One region of the Streptomyces sp. RKAG293 genome, then DNA from elsewhere that is predicted to be linked to it. Evidence: riboswitches for the same ligand, from Rfam matches in the RefSeq annotation. Region 1 holds a riboswitch; each other region holds the start of a gene.

Region 1 (7,023 bases):
GGGTCCACCATGGGCCGTTCGGGCGCATGCTCACGCCGACGCCGATCTCCTTGAACGCGCAGTTCAGGATGTTGGAACGGTGGGCGGCGCTCTTCATCCACGCGGTCATGGCCGCTCGCGGGTCCTTGGCGCCCCTGCCGATGTTCTCGCCCCACCGCGTCCACGGATACCCGGCGGAGGTCAGCCGGTTGCCTGGGTCCTGACCGTCGGGCGTCGCGTGCTCGTAGTAGCCGCGGGCCGCCATGTCGTCGGAGTGCGCCCTGGCGGCCGCCGTGAGTTTCCCGTTCGCCGTGACACGCCGGCAGCCGTGTTTCCGGCGTTCCACGTTGACGATGCCCACGATCTGCTGGGCCCGCCAGTCCGTGCCGGCCAGGGAGGTACCCGTGACGGCCGGGCGCGGGGCCGCCGCGGCGCTGTAGCTCCCTGCGGTGGCGGCGATGAGGCCCGCGGCCACCACCCATGCCGCGGTGCGCGACCGGCGCCGCCGGGGCGGTTCGACGGGAGACGGCGGCGGGGACCCGGAGTCGGGGTTCACGGGGCGTACCTTCCGGGTCTGTCAGTGGCTCGCCGTACGGTGGACACGTCGTGTCCGGGACGCGCGGACGAGGATCCGGGTGAGGCTGAGGACTGAGGACTGAGGACTGAGGACTGAGGGCTGAGGCGATGGCAGAGGTACTGGTGCGGATCGTGGGCCGGGAGCTGCCCGGGGCCGCCTGTGGCGACCACAGGGACGTCCATGTCGGGATCCAGCGGGGGCGGTACCGGACGCCGTGGTGTCGGCGGACGCCGCTGAGGTGGTCTTCGAGACCGCCGTCACCCTGGTCACCGCGCCGGACGGAACGGCCGACTTCCGCGGGCCCCATGCCCAGGGCCGCCGCGGCGGCCGGTTCCTCTATCTGACGTGGGGCGAACAGCCGCCCGGCGGAGCGTTCGCGATGTTCCGCCGGGCCAAGCTCCACCTGGGCGACATTCCCGCCGGGAACCTGGCGGCCGCCCGCGACGGCGGCGGCTGCCTGCGGGCGGACCTGGGACTGACCGACGGCTTCGGCCTGCCCCTGTGTGCCTCCGTTCACCCGCCCCGGGTGACCTGGAGCGTTGTCGCCAGTCGCTGACAGGTGCGCCGGCCGGCTACCGACCCGCCTCGTCGGTGGGCGGACGGGTGCCGCCGATCTGCTCGTTCAGTTTCTCCTGAGCCGTGTCGACCTGGCCGCTGTACTTGTTCTGTGTCTTCTTGTCGACGAGGTCACCGGCCTTCTCGACACCCTGCTTCGCCTGATCCTCGTGACCCTTGAGCATGCCTTTGATTTTGTCGAGCATGGACATGGCGGACCTCCTCGCGTGATGGACAACATCTTCAGGATCTACGCAGAGGACAGGGTTCGCATTACGGGCGTAACGCTTCGGGTCGGCCCGGGCCGGGCGCTCAGGCCGAGTGGACCGCCACCGCCAGCACCAGGAGGACGGTGACGACCGCGCAGATGCCGTGAGCGACGACCGCCGTGACGGGGAAGTGCCGCTCGGCGGTCCGCTCGCCGTGCGCATGGCGACCGGGGCTGGGCAGCCAGCGGAACAGCATCATCAGGCCCAGGGACGCCACGACGAGCACGACACCGCAGGCCGCCCACGCGGAGGCCATCAGATCGCCGAAGAGGAAGACCGTCCACGCGGCCAGGCCGACCACGGCCAGCAGGATGTGCCCCAGGATCAGCGAGACCGGTAACCGGGTGATGCCGGCCTCGCGTTGCCGCAGGCCACCGTGGCGCAGCCAGATCGTGAACAGATATGCCCCCAGGGAGGCGGTGAGCAGCCAGACGCCCAGAGCAACAGAGCCCATTCCCCCGCACCTCGTTCGATCGCTGTCCGGGCCGCGTCCACGACGGTCGGCGCGGCGCCCCCATCAGAGCGCCCCTCCGGATGCGGTCCGGGACAAACATTCCTTGCTTAACCCGAAAGGATGAACCGGGACGGTCCCGTACGGAACGGCGGGCGGCACTGCGCTAGCGCGCGGCCGGGGCGGGCACCCTGGGGTGTCCGCCCCGGCCACGGCCGCGTCAGGAGGTCGCGCTGGGCAGCGTGCTCCGCACCTCGCGGGCGGCGGTGACGAGGTTCTCCAGGGAAGTCCTGACCTCCGGCCAGCCGCGGGTCTTCAGACCGCAGTCCGGGTTGACCCAGAGCCGTTCGGCGGGAATCGCCTCAAGGCCCTTGCGGAGCAGGGCCGCCGCCTCCGCCGCGCTGGGGATCCGGGGGGAGTGGATGTCGTAGACGCCCGGACCGACCTCGCGCGGATAGCCGGCGGTGGCCAGCTCGCCCGCGACCTGCATGTGGGAACGGGCGGCTTCCAGGCTGATGACGTCGGCGTCGAGATCGTCGATGGCCTGGAAGATGTCACCGAACTCCGCGTAGCACATGTGGGTGTGGATCTGGGTGTCGGGACGGACCCCGCCGGCGGTGAGGCGGAAGGCCTCGGTCGCCCAGCCAAGGTACTCGGCATGGCCGTCGGCGCGCAGCGGCAGCGTCTCGCGCAGCGCGGGCTCGTCCACCTGGATCACCGAACTGCCCGCCGCCTCCAGATCGTCGACCTCGTCGCGCAGGGCGAGCGCGACCTGGCGGGCGGTGTCGCCGAGCGGCTGGTCGTCACGGACGAAGGACCAGGCCAGCATGGTGACGGGCCCGGTCAGCATGCCCTTGACCGGGCGGGTGGTGAGGGACTGGGCGAACCGTGTCCAGCGGACCGTCATCGGCTCGGGGCGGGAGATGTCCCCGGCGAGGATCGGCGGCCGGACGTAGCGGGTCCCGTAGGACTGGACCCAGCCGTGCTGGGTGGCGAGGTAGCCGGTCAGCTGCTCGGCGAAGTACTGCACCATGTCGTTGCGTTCGGGCTCGCCGTGCACCAGGACGTCGATGCCGGCCTTCTCCTGGAAGGAGAGGACCTCGCGGATCTCGGCCTCGATACGGGCGTCGTACGCGGCGGTGTCGATGCGCCCGGCCCGCAGCTCGGCCCGTGCGGTGCGCAGTTCGGTGGTCTGCGGGAACGAGCCGATCGTGGTCGTCGGCAGCAGCGGCAGCCCGAGGTGGGCGCGCTGGGCGGCGGCCCGTTCCTCGTAGGGCTGGGAGCGGCGGGCGTCGCTGTCGGTGACGGCCGCGGCGCGGGTTCTGACGGCCGGGTCGTTGGTGAGGGCGGAACCGGCCCGGGAGGCCAGGTCGGCCCGGTTGGCGGCGAGTTCGGCCGCGATCGTGTCGGTGCCCTGGGACAGTCCGCGCGCCAGGGTGACGATCTCGGCGGTCTTCTGCCGGGCGAAGGCCAGCCAGCGGGCGATCTGCGGGTCGATGTCGCGCTCGGCCGTGGCGTCCAGCGGGACGTGCAGCAGGGAGCAGGAGGAGGCGACGTCGACCCGCTCGGCCAGCCCGAGGAGCGTGCCGAGGACGGACAGCGACTTCTCGTAGTCGTTGATCCAGACGTTGCGGCCGTTGACGACACCCGCCAGCAGGCGCTTGCCGGGCAGCCCGCCGACGGCCGCGAGGTCGTCGAGGTTGGCCGCGGCCGGACCGGTGAAGTCCAGCGCCAGCCCGTCGATGGGCGCCTTGGCGAGGATCGGCAGGGCCTCGCCCAGCCGGTCGAAGTAGGACGCGACCAGCAGTTTCGGCCGGTCGGTGAGACCGCCCAGCACACGGTAGGTGCGCGCGGCGGCGTTGAGTTCACCCGGGGTGCGGTCCTGGACCAGGGCCGGCTCGTCGAGCTGCACCCACTCGGCCCCTGCGGCGAGCAGATCCGCGAGCACCTCGGCGTACACGGGCAGCAGCCGGTCGAGGAGCGTCAGCGGTTCGAAGTCCGCCGCGACGCCGGGGGCGGGCTTGGCGAGCAGGAGGTAGGTGACCGGACCGACGAGGACCGGGCGCGCGGAGAGGCCGAGGGCGAGCGCTTCCTTCAGCTCGGCGACCTGCTGGGTCGAGTCGGCGCTGAAGACGGTGTCCGGGCCCAGCTCGGGCACCAGGTAGTGGTAGTTGGTGTCGAACCACTTGGTCATCTCGAGCGGCGCGACGTCCTGCGTGCCGCGGGCCATCGCGAAATAGCCGTCCAGGGCGTCGGCGGCGACCGCGGCGCGGTGCCGGGCCGGAATCGCGCCGACCATGACGCTGGTGTCCAGGACGTGGTCGTAGTACGAGAAGTCGCCGGTCGGGACCTCCTGGATGCCGGCGTCGGCGAGCTGCCGCCAGTTGGTGCGGCGCAGCTCAGCGGCGGCGTCCCGCAGGGCGTCAGCACCGACGTCGCCCTTCCAGTAGCCCTCGATCGCCTTCTTCAGCTCCCGGTTCCGGCCCTGCCGGGGGTAGCCGTGCACGGTCGAGCGTGCGGTGGCGGACGTGCTGGTCATGGAACTCTCCTTCGCGAGTGTCTCCCATAGGACCCCGGGAGAATCGACGGCGCGAAGGGACCACAGACCGGACGGGATCACGTCGCTGAAGCGCCGGAACGCCGCACGTGCCCGCCTGATGTGTACTCCGACCCGCCCTCGAGGTCTCCGGAATCACCGTGCGCCGTTGGGGGCGCGCGGGCAGTGGCAGGTCTTCGGACTCGCGGGCGCGTCTCGTACGGACACGAGACACCTACTGGCCGTCGCTTCCCAGATCCCGGCTCGGGTCCCAGTGCGTATGACGGCGGTCGTTCCCACTCACCGCTGCGGGGCAGTCCCGGAATTCCACCGGGTTCCCTCTTACGACGCGCCTGTCTGGCGGACAGGGCGAACCAGCTGCACCGTCCAGCCTATGGCCAAAGGGGCCGCCGGGTCAGCATTGTTCAGCTACCGGACGGTGAAATGGGACACCGGCTCGTCCCGCCCCGTGGCCCGCTCGAGTACCCGGAAACAGGGGTGGTGCGCGAGGCGCGGCGGGCCGTACGATGCGACCGGTTCCGGCCGTCCGACGGGCGGCGGGGCCGACAATTTCATGCGTCCGCGAGTGGGGAAAGCCGGTGGGAATCCGGCGCTGACCTGCAACCGTGAGCAGCGTTCCGCGCTGCGAGCCGGAGAGCCCGCCGTACGACGTGCACTGCTTCTCACTGTCATGGTCTGCAGCGTGGAGCCCGAACCCCTCCTGGTTCTCCGGCCCCTGCCGCTTCCTTCATGGAACGCGCCAGGGGTTCGACGTGCCGTGGGGGACACGTGCGGGGTCCCGGCGCCGGCCCCGTACGAAAGGCTCTCCATATCGTGCTGCGTACCGCATCCCGGCGCATCGCCCTGGCCGCCGCCGCTCTCGCCTTCACGGCGATCGCTCCCTCGGCGTCCGCCGCGTCCGCCACTCCGGCCACCGCCGCCTCGCTTCCCGTGCTCGTCCGGGTCACGGTCGTCGACACCACCCACACGGTCTTCAACGGCATCGTTCTGACCAGCGGCCATGACGTCACGACCGCCACCGGTGGCACGCACCGGTGCGACGGGACCAACGGCGGCGCCAACCCGGGCCGGGTGGCCACCCCGACCGCGGCGCTCGACGACGCGGCGAGACGGGCGCACTTCTCCTGGGACGGCACCTGGTACCCCTCGTTCGACGACTACGCGGTCAGCCGCATAGCCGCCGACACGGCGGGCGCGAGCGAGTACTGGAACATCTCCGTCAACGGCACGCCGACCCCCGTGGGCGGCTGCCAGTTCCGTATCAGGACCGGTGACAAGGTCGTCTTCACCCTGACCGCGTTCTGACCCCCGGCCCGCCGGGGGCGGCAGCCCGCAGGCCGCCCCCGGCGGCGTCACGCCCCGACCGCATGGTGCAGACTCGATGCCGTGAGAAAGATCTTTGTCATCGGTATCGGCGCGGGCGACCCGGACCATCTGACGCTGCAGGCGGTCAAGGCGCTCAATCAGGCCGACGTGTTCTTCGTGCTGGACAAGGGCGAGGAGAAGTCGGACCTGGTCCAGCTGCGCCACGACATCATCGAACAGCATGTGACGCGCCCGCACCGGCTGGTGTCGGCCCAGGACCCGGACCGGGACCGTACGGCGCCGTCACCGGTCTACGCGTCGGCCGTCGGTGACTGGCGCCATCGCCGGGCCGACATCTACGAGCACTTCATCACCTCGGAGCTGGCGGACGACGAGTGCGGCGCCTTCCTGGTGTGGGGCGATCCCGCCCTGTACGACAGCACCCTGGGCATCCTGGAGGACGTTCTCGGCCGCGGGACGGTCGCGTTCGACTACGAGGTGATCCCCGGCATCAGCAGCGTCGCGGCGCTGGCCGCCAAGCACCGGACCGGGCTGAACCGCCCCGCGCGGCCCGTGCAGATCACCACCGGCAGGCAGCTGGCCGCGGGCTTCCCCGAAGGGGCCGACGACGTCGTCGTCATGCTCGACGCGCACCAGGCCTTCGCGCACCTTCCGGACGGCGGGGACGACGTCACGATCTACTGGGGCGCGTACCTGGGCACACCGGACGAGATCCTCGTCGCGGGACCGCTGCCCGACGTCTCGGACCGCATCCAGACGCTGCGCGCCGAGGCCCGCGCCCGCAAGGGCTGGATCATGGACACCTATCTGCTGCGCAGAACCCCCGCAGGCGACCGCGACGACGGCTGACCCGGCTGCGGGCTACGCCGGCACCTCGTGCAGCCACGCGGCCGCTTCCTCAGGGGTCGCGGCCACGGGCACCCCGTCGGGCACCGGCGGACGGCGGACGACGACGACCGGAACCCCGGCCTCGCGGGCGGCGGTGAGCTTCGCCGCGGTGGCCGGTCCGCCGCTGTCCTTGGTGACGAGGACGTCGATGCGGTGGCGGCGCAGCAGTTCCGCCTCCCCTTCGAGGGTGAAGGGCCCCCGGTCGAGCAGTACTTCCGAGGGCTCCGGCAGTGGTGGCTCCGGGGCGTCGACCGAGCGGACCAGGAACCACAGACCGGTCGTGGCTGCGAACGCGGCCAGCCCCGTCCGGCCCGTGGTCAGGAAGATCCGCCGGCCCAGCCCCGGGAGCAGCGCGGCGGCCCCGGCCAGGGAATCCGCGGGGTGCCAGCGGTCGTCCGGGCCCCCCAGCCAGCCGGGCCGC
Region 2 (7,023 bases), 4.6 Mb from region 1:
CTGGCCCAGCAGCCAGCGGTACGGGGTGGTGCCGGTCTCCTGGTGGAAGCGGCGGGCGAAGGTGCGCGGCGACATATGGGCGCGGGCGGCCAGTTCCTCGACGGTCACCTCACGGTCCAGATGGCGCTCCATCCAGCTGAGCACCGCGCCCACGGTGTCGCACCGGCCGCGCGGCAGCGGCCGGTCCACGTACTGCGCCTGCCCGCCCTCCCGGTGCGGCGGCACCACCATGCGCCGGGCGATGCCGGAGGCCACCGCGCCGCCCTGCTCCTTGCGGACCAGGTGCAGACAGGCGTCGATGCCCGCGGCCGTACCGGCGGACGTGATCACCGGGTCGTCGTCCACGTACAGCACGTCCGGCTCGATCCGGGCGAGCGGGAAGCGGCGCGCCAGCGCGTCCGTGTGCCGCCAGTGCGTGGTGCAGCTCCGGCCGTCCAGCAGCCCGGCCGCGCCCAGCACGAACGCCCCCGAGCACACGCTGAGCACCCGGCCGCCCCGCTCCACGGCTCCGCGCAGCGCGCGCAGCAGCTCCGGCGGGTACTCCGCCCGCTCGGGGTAGTCGCACCCGGCCGGGACGGCGATGAGGTCCGCCTCCTCCAGCCGGTCGATCCCGTACGGCGTCGAGACGTCCATGCCGTTGTGCAACTGGACGGGCTGCTTCCCGATGCCGACGACGGCGAAGTCGTAGACGGGCAGCCCCTGCTCACTGCGGTCGATGCCGAAGACTTCGCAGACGACGCCCAGTTCGAAGGCGTGTCCGCCGTCCATCAGCACCACTGCGACGTTTTCCAGCATGGGACCAGCATCGCACTTGGCAGTAATTAGCGGTAGTGCGTCAGTCCTGCCACTGCCATGGCGGAGCACCCCCCGCGAAAATAGATGCATGAACACATTCCTCGGCCTCCTGGCCGCCGGCGCCCTGATCCTCCTCATCGCCCTGCCCGCCCTGATCGGCTTCGGCATCGAGCTCCGCATCTCCCGCCAGATCCGGGCCGCGAGGGCCGCGGAGCGGCGTCGCGAGGAGCAGTCCTCCCCCAGCCGAGTGCCGGCGGAGGCGACCCGCGGCGCCTTCAGCCCGGTCGTCTGAAGGCACCCGATGGACTCCCCCGTACTCCCCGCGGGCCGGCGCCGGCCATGCGGCAGACTGCGGGGATGGACATCATCATCCGCCCCGCGCGAGCGGACGAGCTCGATGCGGCAGGCCGCATCACCGCCGACGCCTTCATCGCCGACGGCCACACCCAGCCGGACGGCCAGTACGCCCCGAAGCTGCGCGACGCCCGCGCCCGCGCGGTGTCCGCGGAGGTGCTCGTCGCCGTCGACGCGGCGGACGACACGCTGCTCGGCTGCGTGACGTTCGCCCCTCCCGGCAGCCCCTGGGGCGACATAGCCCGGGACGGCGAGGCGGAGTTCCGGATGCTCGCCGTCGACCCGTCCGCGCGCGGCCGCGGCACCGGCGAGGCACTCGTCCTGGCGTGTGTGGAACGGGCCCGCGCCCTCGGCGTCCGGCAACTGGTGATGTCCACCCAGCAGTCGATGACCGGCGCCCACCGGATCTACGAACGGCTCGGATTCCGGCGCACGCCGGACCGCGACTGGTCGCCCGTTCCGGGCGTCCACCTGTTCACGTACGCCCTCCCGTTGTAACGCATACCGTCCACGGCGCAACACACCAGACACAACATCTGGGGTTACCGCTGCGAGGCGCCACTAGATGTATGCTCAGGACCGCTGTCCACGCAGGGGAAGCCGGTGAGAATCCGGCACTGCCCCGCAACGGTGAGCGGTCGTGCCTGCGCACGCCCGCACAGTCCGGCCACCTGCCGACGGCGCACCCGGTCCTGCCTTCCGGGTGCAGTGTTGTCCGGGCCTCGCGGGTTGGGCCGGCGGACGCGATATGGCACACCCCTGCCCTGATGCGGTGTGCCCGAACGCGCCTGCTCCTCCCCCCTCGCGACGCCGTCGCCGCGTTCGAGGGAGAGAGCACCAACGTGACCATCGCGCCCGCAGCCCCCGCCTCAGCAGGAACCATCCTGCTGCACACCCTGACGGAACTGACCGTCGACCTCCCCGACACCGACCCCGGCCGGGTCGCCGCTGCCGCCCTCCGCGGCCGCAACGCCGGATCGGACGAGGCCGAACTGCGGGCGCTGGCCACCGAGGCCGCCGCCGGACTGATCTCCGAGGACCCGCAGTACAGCCGGCTCGCGGCCCGGCTGCTGGCCCGCGCGGTCGCCGACGAGGCGGCGGGGCAGGGCGCCGTCTCCTTCTCCGCCTCCATCGCCGTCGGGCACCGCGAAGGCCTGATCGCCGACGCCACCGCCGAGTTCGTCCTGCTGCACGCCGCCCGCCTGGACGCGATGATCGACGACACCGCCGACGACCGCCTCGAGTACTTCGGCCTGCGCACCCTGCACAGCCGCTATCTGCTGCGGCACCCGATCACCCGCCAGGTCATCGAGACCCCGCAGCACTTCCTGCTGCGCGTCGCCTGCGGCCTGGCCGAGGACCACTCGGTGCGCGCCCTCGTCGAGGTCGGCGAGCTCTACGCGCTGACCAGCACGCTCTCCTACCTCCCCAGCTCCCCCACGCTCTTCAACTCCGGCACCCGGCACCCGCAGATGTCGTCGTGCTACCTGCTGGACTCCCCGCTCGACGAGCTGGACTCGATCTACGACCGCTACCACCAGGTCGCCCGGCTCTCGAAGCACGCCGGCGGCATCGGCATCCCGTTCAGCCGGATCCGCTCCCGCGGCTCGCTGATCCGCGGCACCAACGGGCACTCCAACGGCATCGTCCCGTTCCTGCGCACCCTCGACGCGTCCGTCGCCGCCGTCAACCAGGGCGGCCGGCGCAAGGGCGCCGCCGCCGTCTACCTGGAGACGTGGCACGCCGACATCGAGGAGTTCCTGGAGCTGCGCGACAACACCGGCGAGGAGGCCAGGCGTACGCACAACCTCAACCTCGCGCACTGGATCCCCGACGAGTTCATGCGCCGGGTGGACTCCGACACCGACTGGTCGCTGTTCTCCCCCGCCGACGTACCCGAGCTCGTCGACCTGTGGGGCGGCGACTTCGACGCCGCCTACCACAAGGCCGAGTCCGCCGGTCTGGCCATCAAGACCATCCCGGCCCGCCAGCTCTACGCCCGGATGATGCGCACCCTCGCGCAGACCGGCAACGGCTGGCTGAACTTCAAGGACTCCGCCAACCGCACCGCCAACCAGACGGCGCTGCCCGGCAACGTCGTCCACTCCTCGAACCTGTGCACCGAGATCCTGGAGGTCTCCGACGACGGCGAGACCGCCGTCTGCAACCTCGGCTCGGTCAACCTCTCCGCCCACCTCGGCACCGACGGCGAGATGGACTGGCAGAAGCTCGACGCGACGGTCCGCACCGCCGTCACCTTCCTCGACCGCGTGGTGGACATCAACTTCTACCCGACCGACCAGGCCGGCGCGTCGAACTCCCGCTGGCGGCCGGTGGGCCTGGGCCTGATGGGCCTGCAGGACGTCTTCTTCCAGCTGCGGCTGCCGTTCGACTCCGCCGAAGCGCGGACGCTGTCCACCCGCATCTCCGAGCGGATCATGCTCGCCGCGTACGAGGCGTCCGCCACCCTCGCCGAGCGGCACGGCCCGCACCCCGGCTGGGAGCAGACCCGTACCGCCCAGGGCGTGCTGCACCCCGACCACTACGACACCGCCGAGTCGCTCTGGCCGGAGCGCTGGAACGCGCTGCGCGCCCGGATCGCGAAGACCGGCATGCGCAACTCCCTACTGCTGGCCATCGCGCCGACCGCGACGATCGCCTCGATCGCCGGTGTCTACGAGTGCATCGAGCCGCAGGTCTCCAACCTCTTCAAGCGCGAGACGCTGTCGGGTGAGTTCCTCCAGGTCAACTCCTACCTGGTGAACGAGCTCAAGGAGCTCGGCGTCTGGGACGCCCAGTCCCGCGAGGCGCTGCGCGAGTCCAACGGCTCCGTCGAGGGCTTCACCTGGATCCCGGCCGAGGTGCGCGCCCTGTACCGCACCGCCTGGGAGCTGCCGCAGCGCGCCCTGATCGACATGGCCGCGGCGCGCACCCCGTACCTCGACCAGAGCCAGTCGCTGAACCTCTTCATGGCCTCGCCGACCATCGGCAAGCTCAGCTCGATGTACGCGTACGCCTGGAAGCAGGGTCTGAAGACCACGTACTACCTGCGGTCCCGGCCGGCCACCAGGATCGCCCGCGCCGCCGCGGCAGCGCCGGCGGCCGCCGTGCCCGCGCCCATCCCCGTCCAGCAGACGACCGACGACGACGCCGTCGCCTGCTCCCTGGAAAACCCCGAGTCCTGCGAGGCCTGCCAGTAATGCCCAGCACACCCAACACGACGACGCACGAGAAGCACCTCCTGGACCCGGGCTTCGAGCTGACCCTGCGTCCGATGCGCTACCCGGAGTTCTACGAGCGCTACCACAACGCGATCAAGAACACCTGGTCCGTCGAGGAGGTCGACCTCCACTCCGACGTCGCCGACCTCGCCAAGCTCTCCCCCGGCGAGCAGCACATGATCGGCCGCCTCGTCGCGTTCTTCGCGACCGGTGACTCGATCGTCTCCAACAACCTCGTGCTCACGCTCTACAAGCACATCAACTCGCCCGAGGCCCGGCTCTACCTGTCCCGCCAGCTCTTCGAGGAGGCCGTGCACGTCCAGTTCTATCTGACGCTGCTCGACACGTACCTCCCCGACCCGGACGACCGGGCCGCCGCCTTCGACGCGGTCGAGAGCATCCCGTCGATCCGCGAGAAGGCGCAGTTCTGCTTCAAGTGGATGGACTCCGTCGAGAAGATCGACCGGCTGGAGTCCAAGTCCGACCGGCGCCGCTTCCTGCTCAACCTGATCTGCTTCGCGGCCTGCATCGAGGGGCTGTTCTTCTACGGCGCCTTCGCCTACGTCTACTGGTTCCGCTCGCGGGGCCTGCTGCACGGACTGGCGACCGGCACCAACTGGGTCTTCCGCGACGAGACCGGTCACATGGACGCGGCGTTCGCGTTCGTCGACACCGTCCGCGAGGAGGAGCCGGACCTCTTCGACGCGGAACTCGACCAGCAGATCACCGACATGATCCGCGAGGCCGTCGAGGCGGAACTCCAGTTCGGCCGCGACCTCTGCGGTGACGGCCTGCCCGGCATGAACACCGAGTCGATGCGCGAGTACCTCCAGTGCGTCGCCGACCAGCGCCTCGCCCGGCTCGGCATCAAGCCGGTCTACGGCTCGGAGAACCCCTTCTCCTTCATGGAGCTCCAGGGCGTCCAGGAACTGACCAACTTCTTCGAACGCCGCGCCTCCGCCTACCAGGTGGCGGTCGAGGGCACGGTCGGCTTCGACGACGACTTCTAGTCACCACGACTTCCGGTCACCACGCCGGCAACGCGTAAGGGCCCCGCTCCAGGACGCATTCCTGGAGCGGGGCCCTTACGCGTGGTGCTGCCGGCGAACGGTCAGTCGTTGGGGACCGTGGCGAACTTGGGGGTGGCTTCTTCCATTTGGCGCAGGACGTCCTTGCGGTCGCGCTTGGAGAGCCGATCGATGTACAGGTAGCCGTACAGGTGGTCGGTCTCGTGCTGGAGGCAGCGGGCGAAGTAGCCGGTGCCCTCCAGGGCGATGGGGTTGCCCTTGAGGTCCTGGCCGCGGACGATCGCGTAGTCCGGGCGGGCCAGTTCCATGTAGGCGCCGGGCACCGAGAGGCAGCCCTCGTTGGAGTCGTCGAGCACGCGCCGGTCGGCGGGGATCTCGTCCAGGACCGGGTTGCAGACGGCGCCGGTGTGGCGCACGCCGTCGTCGTCCGGGCAGTCGTAGACGAAGACCTTGAGGTCGACGCCGATCTGGTTGGCGGCGAGGCCGACACCCTCGGCGGCCTTCTGGCTCGCGAACATGTCGTCCACGAGGGCGGCGAGCGCGTCGTCGAACTCCGTGACGTCGCGGCACTCCTTGTGGAGCACCGGATTGCCCACGACGGTGATCGGGCGGGCCGTCCCGCGCTCGCGGTACGCCAGCTCGCGCGCCTCGGCGTCCGTGATGTCGTCGAAGAACTCCGACGCTTCATCGTGCTCGTGCGCGTGCCGGTCCTGCTGCTTCTCGGTTTCCTGCTGCGACATGTTCCGCCGTACGCCTTCCCAATACCGTCATAGACCCGTCAAGCGTACGGGGCCGCGCAAGGTCAGCAGACCTCCTCCAGATCACGCCAGTCCCGGGTGTCAGGACTGTCCGCGATCCAGCTGTCGAGAAGGCCTCGTACGAGGGCGGCGGGCGCCGCTATCCCGCACTCGCGTTCGGGGACCCAGAGGGAGCCCGCGCTGTGGTGGCTGAGGTGGCCGGGGTGGCCGGGTTCACCGTGGTCATGGGGGTCGCGGGAGGTCGCGGAGCCGTCGTCGGTGGGCATCCGGCTCTCCGAGCAGGTGCGGCAGAGCAGCCGCACGGAGGACGACCAGTCCTCGGCGGCGAAGCCGGCGTCTGCGGCCAGCCGCTCCAGGGCGTCCCGGTCGGCCGCGGTGGCGGCCTCCAGCAGGACCAGCCAGGTGGGCACCGGTGAGGGCGCCCACAGCTCGATCTCGTCGAAGACCGGGTACACGGACTTCGCGGAGCCCTCCGCGGTGGCGCGCTCGCCGTGCGGGACGCCGTCGTGCAGCACGACCTCGCCCCAGCGGCGGCCCGAGGACGGCAGCGGGATGCTCAGCACCTCGATCCTGGCCGGATCCAGCCGGCGGCCCCAGACGACCTCGGCCTCGCCCTCCGGCGACAGCCGCACCGCGGCGCTGCCCAGCGCCAGCCGGACCGCTTCCTCGGAGGCACTCTCGGCGGAGCCGGACGGCAGCCGCAGCCCGTACGCCTGCCAGGAGCGGCGGGCCAGCGGCCAGTCCTGCAGGGCGGTGGCGGCGATGCCGAGGTTCCACCAGTCCGGGGCGCCGGAGTCGCGGTCCAGCAGGGCCACGGCGCGCAGCCCCGCGGTGCGGGCCTGCTCCCAGTCGTGGCGGAACTTGTGC
Region 3 (7,023 bases), 6.6 Mb from region 1:
GCCGCCGCCACCGCCGTTGGGCGGCCGGCCTGCCGGCTGGGTGGCCGGCGGCGCCTGGCCGCCGGACGGTGCCGGCGGCTTGGTCGCGGTGCCGGCCGGGGAAGTGTTGTGGGCCCGGACGGAGTCCGGCGAGAACGTCGGACGGCCCTGGGTGCCGCCGATGTCCGTGCCACCGAAGATCCACAGATCCACGCTGCCGGCCACCGGGTGGTAGCTCATCGCGCCGAGCTGGCTGTACGACCAGGTGTTCCGGCCGGGGTCGGCGTGCCAGTAGGACCAGTAGGCGCTGGCCGGCGGGGTGAGCACGCAGGAGTCCTGCGACGGCGTCGGGTAGCGGGTGCCGCCCTGGTAACCGCTGTACCCGATCCGGCAGATGAACGCGGGACCGTCGTGTCCGGTGCCGGTCGTCTGCCAGCCGCCCTGGTTCAGCAGGGTGTAACCGGTGGTGGGCGTCGTTCCGCAGGAGCGCAGCAGCGGCCCGCCCCAGTGGCTGAAGTCGACGGCGAGGATCACGCCGGAGGACGTGGTGCACTGCCCGATCGGCAGCGCGGTCGCCGCCGCCGGGGCCGCGGAGACCCCGACCCCGGCGAGCGCGACGGCGAGGGTCAGGCCCAGGGCGCCCAGCAGACGGCCGAGGCGGCCCGGTCGGCCCGGTCGGTCCGTCCGGTGGAACCGGATGACGTGGCGCATCAGCGGTGACTCCCCTCGGCCGTGGAACGGCGGCGGCGGGCCATGACGACGGCTCCGCTCCCGGCCAGCAGCAGCATCAGTGTCAGCAGCGTGAGCCGCTGTGCGTCGAGTCCGGTCGAGGCCAGCCCGCCCTGTCCCGGCGACGGGTCATCCGAACCGCCCGCGTCGGTGCCGCCGTTGGCCCCGGCGGTACCGGTGGCCGGAGCGCTGGTGGACGGGGTGGGGCTCGGGCTGGGGACCTTGCTCAGATCCCGCAGCAGGCTGCCGAAGGAGATGCCGGTGGCGCCGCCGACCGCCTGCGTCGAGGCCCGCAGATCCGAGCCCTTCTGGCCCTCCGCGGCGACGTCGAAGCCGCCGTCCTTGTTCTGCCGCTTCGAAAGGAAGGTGAGCGCGTCGGCGGCGGGAGGCGTGGAGGAGCCCTTGCCCAGCCGCAGCGCCTGGATCGCCAGGGCCGCCGAGTTGGTGGAGTCGCCGGCCGCTCCGGGGAACCCGCCGTCCGCCTTCTGCTGGGTGGCGATCCAGGCGATGCCCTTGGCGACCGCGTCCGCGGCGGCGTCACCGGGGACCATCGACAGGGCCATGACCGCCATCGCGGTGCTGTCCACATCGGAGTCGCCGGTGGCCGGGATCAGGCTCGGCCAGGCGCCCTTGGTGTTCTGCAGGCTCTCCAGGTACGTGATCGGCGTGGCCGCGTTCACCTTGTCGCCGGCCCGCAGCTGCGCGATGATCCCGAGCGACTGCGAGAAGACCGACGTGGCGTAGGTGTAGTTGCCCGCGGCCGCGCAGCTGCGGTCGGTGCCGCCGGAGGCCTTCGCGCAGACGGCCCTGTCCAGCGCGGCGATCAGGTCGTGGCCGCCGAACGTCCGCGGGTCACGGCCGGTCGCCTCGGCCAGCAGGGCCTCCTTGCCGAGGGAGCCGCCGCCGGCGTACTCCGTCCCGATACCGGTCCAGTCGTTGACGGTCCGGCCGGAGCCGTCCTTGCCCTGCCGGTCGATGAAGTCCACGACCTTGAGGAGCGCGGCGTCGTTGCCGCCGGCCGCCGCCAGCGCGTAGGCGCCGTCGATGGTGAGCCCGAAGTCGGCGAACCCGGAACCGGCGAACGCCTCGTAGTAGTGGCCGTCGATCAGCCGCGCCGGTGCGACCAGGTACGCCACGCCCTTGACCAGGTCGGGGGAGGTGCCCGGCGGAGCCGTGGTCGGCGGGCTCGTCGGCGGGGAGGTGCCCGCCGGATCGTGGTGCAGGGTGCCGAGGTTCGCGCCGGACAGGGCGATGACGGCCTGCGTCGTCGCGAACAGATCCGCCTCGGTGGCGGTCGCGTCGGTGCTGAAGCCGCCGTCGGCGGTGTGCCGGCCGGAGATCCAGTTCCGCGCCGCGGCGGCCCGGTCCTTCGGGCCGAGGACGGTCAGCGCCTGCGTGTCGAACGCGGTGCTGATGGTCTCGGCGCCCGGAGCGCCCTCGTACGGGATCCAGCCGCCGTCGGCCTGCTGTGCGCCGAGCAGGTACGCACCCGCCTTGGCGACCGCCGGCGCGTCCGCGCCCGACGCCCTGGCCAGTGCCACGATCACGCTGCCGGTGGTGCCGGGCTCCGCGTCGCAGCGCTCGCCGGGGAGGATCATGGAGCCGGCGAAGCCGCCGTTGGTGCACTGCATCTGCTCCACCCGGGCCACGGAGACGGCCGGGGGTGTGACCCCGCCGCGCGCCAGCGCCAGGACGGCGAGGGCGTCGGTGGTCGGGGAGTACGCCCCGTAGAAGTCGCCCGCGGCCGAGCAGTTGCCGAGGCTCCCGGCGGCGGTGCAGACGTTGTCCGTCAGCGCGGTGAGGAGGTTGTGCCCGCCGAAGGCCTGCGGATCGGCGCCGGTGATCTCGGCGATCAGCGCGAGGCCGGCTATCGCGCCGGGGCGCGGCGGGACCGCCGGGCCGTCGGCGTACGCGTACTCGGTGACGTGCGCGGACAGGAAGGCGACGATCCGGGTCAGTGCCGGATCCTGGCCGCCCGCAGCGGCCAGCGCGATCGCGGTGTCCACGGTCCGTGCGTAGTCGATCTCGCCGGCGGCCTCGTTCTGGACGTGGTCGCCGTCGGTGAGGTGCTCGACGAGCCACTGCGCTCCGGCGGCCGCACCCTCGGCGGCCGGCGGGTTCGAGCCCGACGGCGAGGTGGTGGGAGTGGTGGTGGGGGGCGTGGTGGTCGGGGTGCCGCCGCCGGGGTTCTTCGCGCGGACGGAGTCCGGGGTGAACGCGGGCTGTCCGCTGGTGCCGCCGACGTCGGTGGCGCCGAACACCCAGGCCTCTACCTCGCCGTCCTTCGGCACATCGCCGAGCGCGCCCAGCGGGCTGTACGTCCAGGTGTCCTGGCCCGGAGGGGCGATCCAGTACGACCAGTAGGCGGAGGGCAGCGGAGTCGTCCGGCAGCCCTCCTCCGCGGCCGTCGGATACTGGTCCCCGCCGTGGAAGCCGGCCGTGCCGATGCGGCAGATGAAGCCGGGTCCGTCGTGGACCGTGCCCGTGGTGCTGAACCCGGCGTTGTGCAGCAGGTTCATCCCGGTGGTGGGGTGGGCGTCGCAGCCGCGGACGACGGAGCCGCCCCAGTGGCCGAAGTCCACCGCGACGATCGCGCCGCTCGTCGCCGTGCAGTCGCCGACCGGGTCGGCACTGGCCGGCGAACCGGACGACACGAGCGTGACGCCGGCGGTGGCCAGTACCAGGAAGGCGGACACGATCAGGGACACGAGGCCCTGTCGTCCGCGTCCGCGCGGATCCGCGTGGGTGTTCATCGGTGGCTCCCCTGTCGGCCGGCGGGAAGCCTGAGCACGGAGGCCGGGCACTCCCCGGGCGACCAGGGGGCACCGCGATATCCGCGCCGTAGACCTCGACGGCGCTCGTGATGATGCGGCTTCAGTGCAGGTAGTCCGACTCATCCGCCTTTCGGCGGATCTACGGTTGCGGGTCAGTGCCGGAATTCGACCGGGCTTCCCCTGGCTTCTGAAGCGTCTGAAGTTGTAAAGCGGTTTATCAGACCATGATGGCGCATGGCCGGTCAACGCCCGCTCGTGTCCGGTGAATCACGTACGGCGACAGGCCGCCGGCGCGTTTCCGGTGCGCTACCGTCACGGTGATACCGCGTGGGGGAACCTGGTGCGACTCCAGGGCTGACGCGCAACGGTGTGGGCGGTGATCACCGCTCCGAGCCCGAGTACCCGCCGGTGTCGCAGCACAGCGGAAGCCTGTCCACGCGATCGGGCGGCGGCCGCCCCGGCGGCGGTGGGTGCAGACACCTCGGTGCGGGGCGCGTTCGGCGCTCTCCACCCAAGGAGTCCACACATGTCCGGCCCTCTCTCGTCCGGCACCTTCTCGTCCGGCCCGCTCTCCCGCTTCGGCAGACGGTCACGCCGTACCGTCGCCCTCGGCCTGCCGCTGGCGGTCGGGGCGCTCCTGCTCGCCTCGACGCCCTCCGAGGCGACCTCCACCCCGGCGCAGATCGCCACCTCGAAGACCAACGGGGTCAACTACCTCAAGTCGCTGCAGGCCGCCGACGGCAGCTACGTCACGCCGGGCGGTCTCTCCAACGAGTGGGCGTTCAGCGCGCTGGCCGCCGCCGGCACCGCCGCCGTCGACGTCACGCCCGGCGGCGACGTCACCAAGAACGCGCGCACCGTCTACCGCAACCAGCTCTCGGCCCCGTCCTGGCCCAGCGCCTCACCGGTCGCCACCGACTACCAGCGCGCCGCCCTCAACGCCAACGCGGCGGGCATCGACCCGGCCCGCGTCGCCGTCGGACGCAACCTGATAGCCGACGTCGTCTCCTACTGGCAGACCGCCTCACCCGGCTCCTACGGTCCGCCCGCCAACTTCAACGGCACGGTCTTCGGGCTGCTCGCCCTCGGCGGCGCCAGGACGCAGGCCGGCGTCCAGCGCGTGCCGCAGAGCCTGCTCAACGCGTCGATCACCGTGGTGCGCGCCAACGAACACAACGACGGTGGCTGGAACTTCAGCCAGGCCGCCGGCAACCCGACCCAGCTCGCGGCGGCCAGCGACATCGACATGACCGGCGCCGCGATCGCGTCGCTGTGCGTCAGCGGCGTCGCGAACACCGACGCGGCCGTCGTGGCGGGCAAGAACTTCCTCAAGAGCAAGCTGGTCAACGCCACCGGCGCGTTCAACGCCATGTTCGGCGCCAACACCGACTCCAACGGCTGGGCCGTCTCGGGCCTCAACGCCTGCGGATTCAACGCCCAGGGCTCCGACTTCACCACGCCGGCGGGCAAGACGCCCATCGACTTCCTCCTCGCCAACCAGTTCAACCCCGGCGGCGGCTTCAAGTACCAGCCGGCCGACACCTCCCCGACCGCCTACTCCTCCATCGACGCCCTGCGCGCCGTCGGCGGGGCCGGCTTCACGGCCGTGCCGCCGACCCCGCTCACGGTCGGCGCCCCGAAGTGGGTCGGCACCACGACCTTCACCAGCGGAACCGCCAGCAAGCTCGCGCTGATCGTCGACACCGGCGCCGGCGCGCTCAAGGTCTGCTCGGTGACCATCACGCCCACCGGGACCACCTCGACCCTCGGCGCGGTCCTCGACGCCGCGCTCGCGTCCTCCACCCCCGGCGGCTGCGTGACCAGCAGGACGCCGACCTCCGGCACCGGGACCGTCACCGAGGTCAACGGTGTGACGAACGCGGGCAGCAACACCTGGAAGGTCGGCATCGACGGCGCAGCGGCGGCCACCGCGACCCGGGCCACCGTCGTGAACGTCGGTGACACGATCTCGCTGCGCTACGGCGTCTGATCAGCCCCTGACGACGCAGGCCCTGACGACTCGAGTCCTGACGGCTCAAGGACGACTCAACCCCTGACGACCGCGACCCGCGGTGCGTGCGCGCCGGTCACCCCGCCAACGGCCGCCCGCACCGCAGGTTCCACCGTCCGGCGCGGCCGACGAGCTCGGTGACCGTCAGCGGCAGGACGTCCAGGCGCCAGAACGCCTGCGGCGGCAGGCCGACGGCGTGCACGACCGCCGCCCGTACGACCGCGGGCTCCACGACCGCGAGCACCCGCCCGCCGTCCGGCGCCCCGCCGTCCAGCCAGCCGCCGACCCGCTCGCAGAGCTCCGCCAGCGATTCGCCGCCGTGTGGGGCCGCGGCGGGGTCCGACAGCCAGCCGGCCACCGCCGCCGGCTCCGCGGCCGACACCTCGTCCAGCCGGAGCCCCCGCCAGCGGCCCATGTCCCAGTTTCGCAAGGCCGGCTGCTCCCCTGCGGTGACGCCGAGGAGCTCCGCGGTCCGCCGGCAGCGTTCCGACGCGGCGGTCAAGTACGCGGTCGCGCCCGGCAGTTCGGCCGCGCCCGCGCGCGCCCGGCGTGCTCCGGCGTCGGTCAGCGGGCTGGTTCCGTCGTCGAACCGTGCCTCCTCGAAGGCCTCGCTCTCCGCCGACGAGACCAAGAACACACGCACCGTCATCCCCGCTACCCCTCCCTTGTCACACCGGCCCCGCAGTGGAACACATCGTCGCAGGTTGGCGCGTATCGCCTTTGTGCACGCCCTTGGCCGCGGGTGTCGCTTCACGGTACGGTTCAGCCCGACCCGACGACGGTGTGACGGAAGCACGGTGAAAATCCGGCACGGTCGCGCCACTGTGAAACCGGCTCACCCCGGTAAGTCAGACCCGGCACCTTCGTCAACAGCACCACCAAGTGGGACGCGTGTTCCCGAGGAGGCACTGCCATGGCCCAGTCCGCTGCACCCGCGGCCGCCAGTCCGGCTCTACCCATCACCCCGCTGCCGCTGAAGGCGATCCTGCCCTGGGCGGTCTTCTTCGGCATGCTCGCGCTCGTTCTGCTGTACTTCGTCGGTGCGGAGCAGGGCGCCACGTCCCTGGTCGCCGGATCGGACGTTCACGAGTGGGTCCACGACGGACGCCACCTGCTCGGCTTCCCCTGCCACTGATCGGAAGCCGCTCCAATGAACTCCACCACTGTGCGCTCCCTGCTGGTCCGGGGGATGCTCGCCGGGCTCGTCGCCGGTCTGCTCGCCCTCGTCGTCGCCTATCTCATGGGCGAACCGAGGGTCGACGCGGCGATCGCCTTCGAGGACTCCCACTCCCACGAACACGAGATGGAGATCGTCAGCCGCTCCCTGCAGTCCACCGCGGGACTGGCGACCGGCGTTCTGATCTTCGGCGTCTCGCTGGGCGGGATCGCGGCCCTCGCGTTCTGCTTCGCCCTGGGACGCGTCGGCCGCTTCACCCCGCGGGCGACCGCCGCGCTCATCTCGGGCGCGGCGCTGCTCACCGTCTACGTGGTGCCGTTCCTGAAGTATCCGGCCAACCCGCCGTCGATCGG
Region 4 (7,023 bases), 1.8 Mb from region 1:
GCGGGGCCGGCCCGACGTGCTGGGCCGGGGACACCGGGGTGGGCCGGGGCGGCGCCGGGGGTGGTGCGACGAACGCGGGCAGCAGCCCGATCAGGATCGAGAGCGCGGGCCACAGGGGCAGCGTGGGCGCGGCGAGCGGGATCGTCGGCGGGGCCAGCGCCAGTGGATCGTGCGAGGCCGCCCAGATCATCAGCCCCGCCACCGCGACCCCGGAGCCCGACACCAGCCAGGCCCGCGCGCCCCACCGGTCGGGCCGGTAGCGGCTGCGGATCGACCGCCGGCCGCCGAGCCGCAGCCCCGCCAGCGCCGAGACCAGCCCGAGCAGCAGCACCGGCACGCCGTACCCGGCGCCGGACGCGGACAGCAGCGCGTACGTTCCCGCGCACACGCCGAGCAGTCCGCCCAGCGTCAGCGCGGCCGTCGTCCGGCGTATCCCGGCCGGTACGTCGGCGGAGCGGCCGTAGCCGCGGGCGTCCATCGCGGCGGCCAGCGCCACCGACCGCTCCAGCGCCCCTTCCAGAACCGGAAGTCCGACCTGCAGCAGCGCCAGCACCCCGCGGTCGTCACGGCCCCGCAGCCGGCGGGCGGCGCGCAGCCGCTGCACATCGGTGACGAGGTTCGGGGCGAAGGTCATCGCCACGACGACCGCGACACCCGCCTCGTACAGCGCGCCCGGCAGCGACTTGAGCAGGCGGGCCGGGTTGGCGAGCGCGTTCGCCGCGCCCACGCAGACCAGCAGGGTGGCCAGCTTCATGCCGTCGTACAGCGCGAACAGCAGACCCTCAGCGGTCACCTTCCCGCCCAGCCTGACCCCCCGCGCCCAGTCGGGCAGCGGGACCTCGGGCAGCCTGAACAGCACGTAGGTCCCCGGGATCGGCGAGCCGAGCAGGACCGCGAAGGCCAGCCGGATCGCCAGCACCACCAGTCCCAGCTTCAGGAACGCCCCGTAGGACTTCGCCCAGGGCGCGTCCGTGCGGCGGGCGGCGACCACATAGCCCGCGACCGCGACCAGCAGCAGGAGCAGCAGCGGATTGGTGGTCCTGGACGCCGCCGTCGCCAGCCCCAGCGCCCACAGCCACCACGCCCCGGCGTGCAGCGCCGTCGACCGGGTGGCGACGGCGGCCCCGCGGCCGGCGGTGTTCCGGCGTACCCCGGTGTTCATCCGCGCCGGCGGCGGGCCTGCCAGAGGGCCGCCCCGCCGAGGGCGAGGACGGCGGCGATGCCGGCGAACCAACCGACCGAGGGACCCCCGCCGTCACCGCCGCCGTCGCCCGACGCCTGCGGCGCGGGGCTCTTCGACGCCGATGCCGTGCCGGAGCCTCCGGAGCCTTCTGCGACCGGCTCCCCGCAGCCCGCCTTCGGGTAGCCGGCGATGGCGCACACCATGCCGGCCGAGTTGTAGCGCAGCGGCTTGGCGACGGCGGCGAGCGCGTCGTCGCCCGTCGCGTCGCCCGGGACCTGGGCGCAGGCGGTACGCGGCGCGGGCGGTGCCGCACCGCCGCCCGCGTCGGCGGCGGTGCCGAAGTCCAGCACGAGGGCGATGCGCTTGGTGCCGCCCTTGGGCGGGGTGCCCGTGCAGATCGCGGCGAACGACGTGGCGCCGGGGACGTCCCGCGGCTTCGAGGAGTCCTGCGCCTCGGCGCTGGCCGCGAAGCGCCAGCCCTCCACCGACCCGTCGTCGGGCCGGTCCAGCGCGGGACCGGTCTGCGCGTACGTCCAGGTGTCGCCGGAGCGCTGCCAGAACGACCAGTAGCGGTACGCGGCGGCCTGCGCGGGCAGGGCGGAGACCGCGAGCAGCGCGCCGAGCGCCAGCAGGACGGCGAGGACCCGCAGCCGGGGGCGCGGCATCAGCCCTGCTTCTTCTTGCGGCCGCTGACGAGGAACCCGACGCCGATGCTGGCGACGAAGAAGACCCCGACGATCCACCAGGTGGCCGAGGAGGACTTGTCGTCCTTCTTCTCGGTCCTGTCGGACGGCGACGGGCTCGCGCTCGCCGCGGCGGCCGGCTTCGGGCCGAGGTTGGTCAGCTGCTGGACGAGGTCCGCGCCGCCGGCGCTCCGCGGGTCGTTGCCCGTCGCGTGGGCGGCGAGGATCAGCTGGGACAGGGCCGCGGGGTTGCCCTTCGACCAGGTCGCGGAGTTCTTCGCGAGCCAGTCGTACGACGTCTTCGCCGTGTCGCGCTGGTGGATCGCGGCCAGCGCGATCACGGCGTCGGCGGTGGTGCCGTAGTCCGGCGTCGGCTTGTCCGCGCCCGGCGTGACGGCGGTCAGGTGGCCGCCGCCCGCGGTGAGCTGCGTCGTCAGGTACGCGCCGCCGGCCGAGGCGGCACCGTCCGCGTCGAGCTTCTTGTAGGCGTCGGGCGACGCGCAGTCCGGGGCGGTCGCGACCACGTTCGTGGTCGACGGGGCGACGACGAACCCCGCGCCGTGGGCGCCGCGCACCGCGTCGGCGGTGGCCTTGGCGTTCACCGTGAGCTTGCCGTTCATCGGGTAGCCGAAGGCGCCGCGGTCGGCGGCCTTGGCGTCGCAGCCGAACTGGAAGGCCTTGAGGCTGTCCGAGGCCTCCCGGACAGCGCTCTGCGCGCCGATCACGACACCGGTGGAGTTCGGGTCGGAGGCGCCGCCGGGGTTGTACGACCAGCCGCCGTCCTTGTTGCGCACCGAGGTCAGCCAGTCGGTGGCCTTCTTCACGACAGTGTCTGTGGTGGCCTTGTCGCCCAGCGCGGTGAGCGCCTGCACGGCGATGCCCGTCGCGTTGGTGTCCTCCGTCTTGGCGTCGCAGGCCTTCGACGTGTCGGCCCGGTACGACGGGAAGCCGCCGTCCGCGCACTGCTGACCGGTCAGCCAGGCCACGGCGCTGTCGGCCGGCTTCACCCCGGCGGTGTCCAGCGCCAGCAGCGCGTACGACTGCCGCCACACCCCGTCGTACGTCGGGTCCCCGGTGCCGTAGAGACCCGGCGGCAGCGGGGTGTCGGCGGAGGCCGCGGGCACCGCGGCCATACCGAGCACGGTGGCGGCGGCGAGCGCGGCGGCGCTGCGACGGAGGTTCATGAGGGGTTGATGCCTTTCGCTGAGCGGGTGCGTGGCCGGGCGCACCGCTGCGAGCCCGCGCCATGCGCGGGGCACCGGGCTCCGGCTCCGTTACCTCGACGGTGCCGGTCACCGCCGATACGTCGCCGCATCTGCCGGACCGGGAGCCGCTCCCGTCCGCGCGGGTACTCCGACTCGCCGCCCCTGCCCTGGGGACGGCTCACGGTTGCGGGTCAGTGCCGGATTCGCGCCGGCTTCCCCCGCTCGGACGTGGATGGAATTGTCCCGAACATCGTATGCCCTGCGGGTGCCGCTCCCGGTCCCGGCCCGCCCGCGCCCCGGCCGCCCGTTCCGTCAGACCGCCTGGTACGTGACCGGGTCGGAGCCGGGGACGGCCTCGGCGCGGCCGGCCTTCACCAGCCGCCGCAGATGGGCCTCGGCCTCGGAGACGGCGATGTTGCGGGAGCCGAACGGGATCTGCTCCCAGGGACGGTTCCACTCCATCACCTCGGCGAGCTGCCAGGGCGTGCGCGGTGCGTCGCTGATCAGCGCCGCCAGCCCGGCGAGCCGCTCCTCGTGGTGGTCGAGCAGCTCCCGCACCCGGCCCGCCGCGTCCTTGAACGCGTACTGGTGGGCGGGCAGCACCTCGTCGGGGTTCAGCCGGCCGATGCGCTCCAGCGAGGCCAGGTAGTCGCCGAGCGGATCGGTCTCGACCTCGTCGTCGGGGTCCTCGTACAGCCCGATGTGCGGGGAGATCCCCGGCAGCAGGTGGTCGCCGGAGAACAGCCGCCGGCTCTCCTCCAGGAACAGGCAGACGTGCCCGGGGGTGTGGCCGGGCGTCCAGATGGCGCGCAGCCGCCGGCCGGCGAGGTCCACGAGCTCGCCGGGTTCGATGTCCCGGTCCGGGAGCGCGGGCCGCAGCCCCGGCAGGGTGGTCGGCCGGCCGGCGGCGCGGGCGGCGCGCAGCGGGGCGAGGTGCTCCTCGGGGGCCCCGGCGGCGATGAGCTTCGCCATCATGAAGGACATCCAGCGGGCCGGCTCGGCGGACCGGGTGCGGCGCACCACGTCCGCGTCGGCGGCGTGCATCGCGATCCAGGCCCCGGACACCTCCCGGACCTGCGCGGACAGCCCGTGGTGGTCGGGGTGGTGGTGGGTGATGAGGACGCCGTGCACCTCGGCGACGGAGGTGCCCGCCTCGACGAGACCGGCCTCCAGTGCGGCGTACGAGTCCGGGTCGTCCCAGCCGGTGTCGATCAGCACGGGACCGCGGTCGGTGTCCAGGAGATGGACGAGCGTGTGGCCGAGGGGGTTGTCGGGGATCGGGACCGGGATGCTCCAGACCCCTCCGCCGTGGTCGGTCACGCGCACCATCTGGTCCCCTCTCGCCGACGAAGTCATTGCCCACTATAACTAGAACTGGTATCAGTTCTGAAACAGCGTCAGGTATGGGCCGACCCGCAGGAGGCACCAGTAATGACCGACCTCATCGAACACGGACAGCTGTTCATCGGCGGGGAGTTGGTGGACCCGCTCGGCAGCGAGACCATCGAGGTCATCTCCCCGCACACCGAGCAGGTCATCGGGCGGGTGCCGCACGCCTCCCGCGCCGACGTGGACCGCGCGGTCGCCACGGCCCGCAAGGCGTTCGACGAGGGTCCGTGGCCGCGGATGACCCTCGACGAGCGGATCGCCGTCGTCACCCGCATCAAGGACGCGATCGCCGTCCGGTACGACGAGATAGGCCGTCTCATCAGCTCGGAGAACGGCTCCCCCTACTCGTGGAGCATCCTCGCCCAGTCGCTCGGCGCGATGATGGTGTGGGACGCGGCGATCACCGTCGCCCGCGACTTCCCCTACGAGGAGCACCGCACCGGCGTCCTCGGCCCGATCCTGGTCCGCCGGGAGCCCGTCGGGGTCGTCGCGGCCGTGGTGCCGTGGAACGTCCCGCAGTTCACCGCCGCCGCCAAGCTCGGGCCCGCGCTGCTCACCGGCTGCACCGTCGTACTGAAGCCGTCGCCGGAGACCCCGCTCGACGCGTACGTGCTGGCCGAGATCACCAAGGAGGCCGGGCTGCCCGACGGCGTGCTGTCGGTCGTGGCGGCCGACCGGGAGGTCAGCGAGTACCTGGTCGGCCACCCCGGCGTCGACAAGGTGTCGTTCACCGGCTCGGTCGGGGCCGGCCGGCGGGTGATGGAGGTCGCGTCCCGCAACCTCACCCGCGTCACCCTGGAACTGGGCGGCAAGTCCGCCGCCGTCATCCTCCCGGACGTGGACCTGGACACCGCCGTCCCCGGCATCACCTCGGCCGCCTGGATGAACAACGGCCAGGCGTGCGTGGCCCAGACCCGGATCCTGGCGCCGCGCTCCCGCTACGACGAGATCGCCGAGCGCTTCGCCGCGGCCGCCTCCGCGCTGGTCGTCGGCGATCCGCTCGACCCGGCCACCGAGGTCGGCCCGCTGGTCGCCCAGCGCCAGCAGCAGCGCTCGTTCGACTACATCAAGATCGGTCAGGAGGAGGGCGCGAAGGTGCTGACCGGCGGCGGCCGGCCGGCCGGACTGGACACCGGCTGGTACGTCGAACCGACGCTCTTCGGCGATGTCAGCAACTCCATGCGGATCGCCCGCGAGGAGATCTTCGGCCCGGTCATCTGCCTGCTCCCGTACGACGACGAGGCCGAGGCGCTGCGGATCGCCAACGACTCCGAGTTCGGGCTGTCCGGCAGCGTGTGGACCGCCGACGTCGAGCACGGCATCGACATCGCCCGCCAGGTGCGCACCGGCACGTACTCGGTGAACACCTTCAGCCTCGACATGCTCGGCCCGTTCGGCGGCTACAAGAACTCGGGCGTGGGCCGGGAGTTCGGCCCCGAGGGCTTCGGCGAGTACCTGGAGCACAAGATGATCCACCTGCCGGCCGGATACCAGGCGCCGGCCGGTACGGCGGGGGCGGCGGGCTGATGGGCGACCGCTGGCACATCGAGGTGGACCGCACGGTCTGCATCGGCTCCGGCATGTGCGTCAACGCGGCCCCGGACGGCTTCACCCTCGACGGCGCCCGGCAGTCCCACCCCGCCGCCGCCGAGGCCGACGCCTCGGAACAGGTGCTGGCGGCGGCCGAAGGGTGCCCGGTGGAGGCGATCACGCTCACCCTGCTCGCCACCGGTGAGCCGGTCTTCCCGCCCGAGGAGTAACGACCTGGTGCGGAACAGCTGTCCAGCCGCAGGTCAGGACACGTCCTGACCTGTGGCTGCGCACCCGTGCATTACGCACATATGCGTTCTGCACGGGTATTTCGTTACGGACGCGACTGTTCCCCGTTTCGGCCACGTGAAAATCTCAGCACCTCGAGGCCGGAGGGGGAGAGTCATGGACAAGCGGTACGAGGTCTTTTGCCTAGTCGACAGGTATTTCTACGAGACCCCGGACCGCTTGTCCACGGGCTCCGGTTCCGACAAGGGATCCGGTGCGTCGCTCTACGAGCCGGCCCAGCGCCCGGTTCCCGAGGGCTGGCGCACCGGACGCTCCGGTGACTGGCTGCACTTCACGCCGGTGGACGGCACCGGCGTTCCCAGACCCGGATCGCCCCCGCAGGGGTGGAAGATCCATGTCTCCGCGTGTCTGGAAAACGCCGAGAAGACCATCGCGAAGGTTTGGGACCACTGCGTCCCGCGCGGCATACCGTTCAAGTTCGTACCCGGTCCCTACGCCCTGCACCTGCGCAACTCCAAGTACGCGGGGCGCGCCTCCAGCGGCAAGTGCATCACCATCTACCCGTCTGACGACGAGCAGTTGCACACGATCCTCCGGGAACTGGAGGACCTGCTCGGCGGCGAGGCCGGCCCGTACATCCTCAGCGACCTGCGCTGGAACCAGGGACCGCTCTACGTCCGCTACGGCGGATTCGCCCAGCGGTACTGCGTGGACGCCTCGGGTGTGCTGGTCTCCGCCGTCGAGGACGCCGACGGCGTGCTCGTACCGGACCGCCGGGAGCCGG

The links. A riboswitch is a leader RNA that binds a small molecule or an ion and turns the genes downstream of it on or off. The one in region 1 is predicted to bind cobalamin.
Positions count from the first base shown of each region.
Region 2: linked by a shared signal. The riboswitch ahead of LNW72_RS26435 (ribonucleoside-diphosphate reductase subunit alpha) and the one ahead of LNW72_RS05740 (DUF4430 domain-containing protein) in region 1 are both predicted to bind cobalamin.
Region 3: linked by a shared signal. The riboswitch ahead of LNW72_RS34835 (prenyltransferase/squalene oxidase repeat-containing protein) and the one ahead of LNW72_RS05740 (DUF4430 domain-containing protein) in region 1 are both predicted to bind cobalamin.
Region 4: linked by a shared signal. The riboswitch ahead of LNW72_RS14005 (prenyltransferase/squalene oxidase repeat-containing protein) and the one ahead of LNW72_RS05740 (DUF4430 domain-containing protein) in region 1 are both predicted to bind cobalamin.

Region 1 is NZ_JAJOZB010000001.1:1,299,766-1,306,788, reverse strand. It holds gene LNW72_RS05765 (CAP domain-containing protein) at 1-535, opposite strand, end outside; gene LNW72_RS05760 (DUF5990 family protein) at 774-1,112, shown strand; gene LNW72_RS05755 (antitoxin) at 1,129-1,323, opposite strand; gene LNW72_RS05750 (hypothetical protein) at 1,424-1,834, opposite strand; gene metE (5-methyltetrahydropteroyltriglutamate--homocysteine S-methyltransferase) at 2,052-4,370, opposite strand; cobalamin riboswitch at 4,555-4,744, opposite strand; cobalamin riboswitch at 4,891-5,049, shown strand; gene LNW72_RS05740 (DUF4430 domain-containing protein) at 5,202-5,693, shown strand; gene cobF (precorrin-6A synthase (deacetylating)) at 5,775-6,563, shown strand; gene LNW72_RS05730 (cobalt-precorrin-6A reductase) at 6,576-7,023, opposite strand, start outside.
Region 2 is NZ_JAJOZB010000001.1:5,885,953-5,892,975, reverse strand. It holds gene LNW72_RS26450 (helix-turn-helix domain-containing protein) at 1-795, opposite strand, end outside; gene LNW72_RS26445 (hypothetical protein) at 884-1,087, shown strand; gene LNW72_RS26440 (GNAT family N-acetyltransferase) at 1,153-1,647, shown strand; cobalamin riboswitch at 1,712-1,843, shown strand; gene LNW72_RS26435 (ribonucleoside-diphosphate reductase subunit alpha) at 1,992-4,349, shown strand; gene LNW72_RS26430 (ribonucleotide-diphosphate reductase subunit beta) at 4,349-5,380, shown strand; gene def (peptide deformylase) at 5,482-6,138, opposite strand; gene LNW72_RS26420 (hypothetical protein) at 6,201-7,023, opposite strand, start outside.
Region 3 is NZ_JAJOZB010000001.1:7,888,891-7,895,913, forward strand. It holds gene LNW72_RS34830 (hypothetical protein) at 1-690, opposite strand, end outside; gene LNW72_RS34835 (prenyltransferase/squalene oxidase repeat-containing protein) at 690-3,461, opposite strand; cobalamin riboswitch at 3,568-3,697, opposite strand; cobalamin riboswitch at 3,765-3,907, shown strand; gene LNW72_RS34840 (hypothetical protein) at 4,009-5,472, shown strand; gene LNW72_RS34845 (histidine phosphatase family protein) at 5,570-6,142, opposite strand; gene LNW72_RS34850 (CbtB domain-containing protein) at 6,407-6,628, shown strand; gene LNW72_RS34855 (CbtA family protein) at 6,644-7,023, shown strand, end outside.
Region 4 is NZ_JAJOZB010000001.1:3,149,580-3,156,602, reverse strand. It holds gene LNW72_RS14015 (CbiQ family ECF transporter T component) at 1-1,162, opposite strand, end outside; gene LNW72_RS14010 (SCO2322 family protein) at 1,159-1,848, opposite strand; gene LNW72_RS14005 (prenyltransferase/squalene oxidase repeat-containing protein) at 1,848-3,050, opposite strand; cobalamin riboswitch at 3,192-3,318, opposite strand; gene LNW72_RS14000 (MBL fold metallo-hydrolase) at 3,384-4,400, opposite strand; gene LNW72_RS13995 (aldehyde dehydrogenase) at 4,503-5,987, shown strand; gene LNW72_RS13990 (ferredoxin) at 5,987-6,220, shown strand; gene lanKC (class III lanthionine synthetase LanKC) at 6,396-7,023, shown strand, end outside.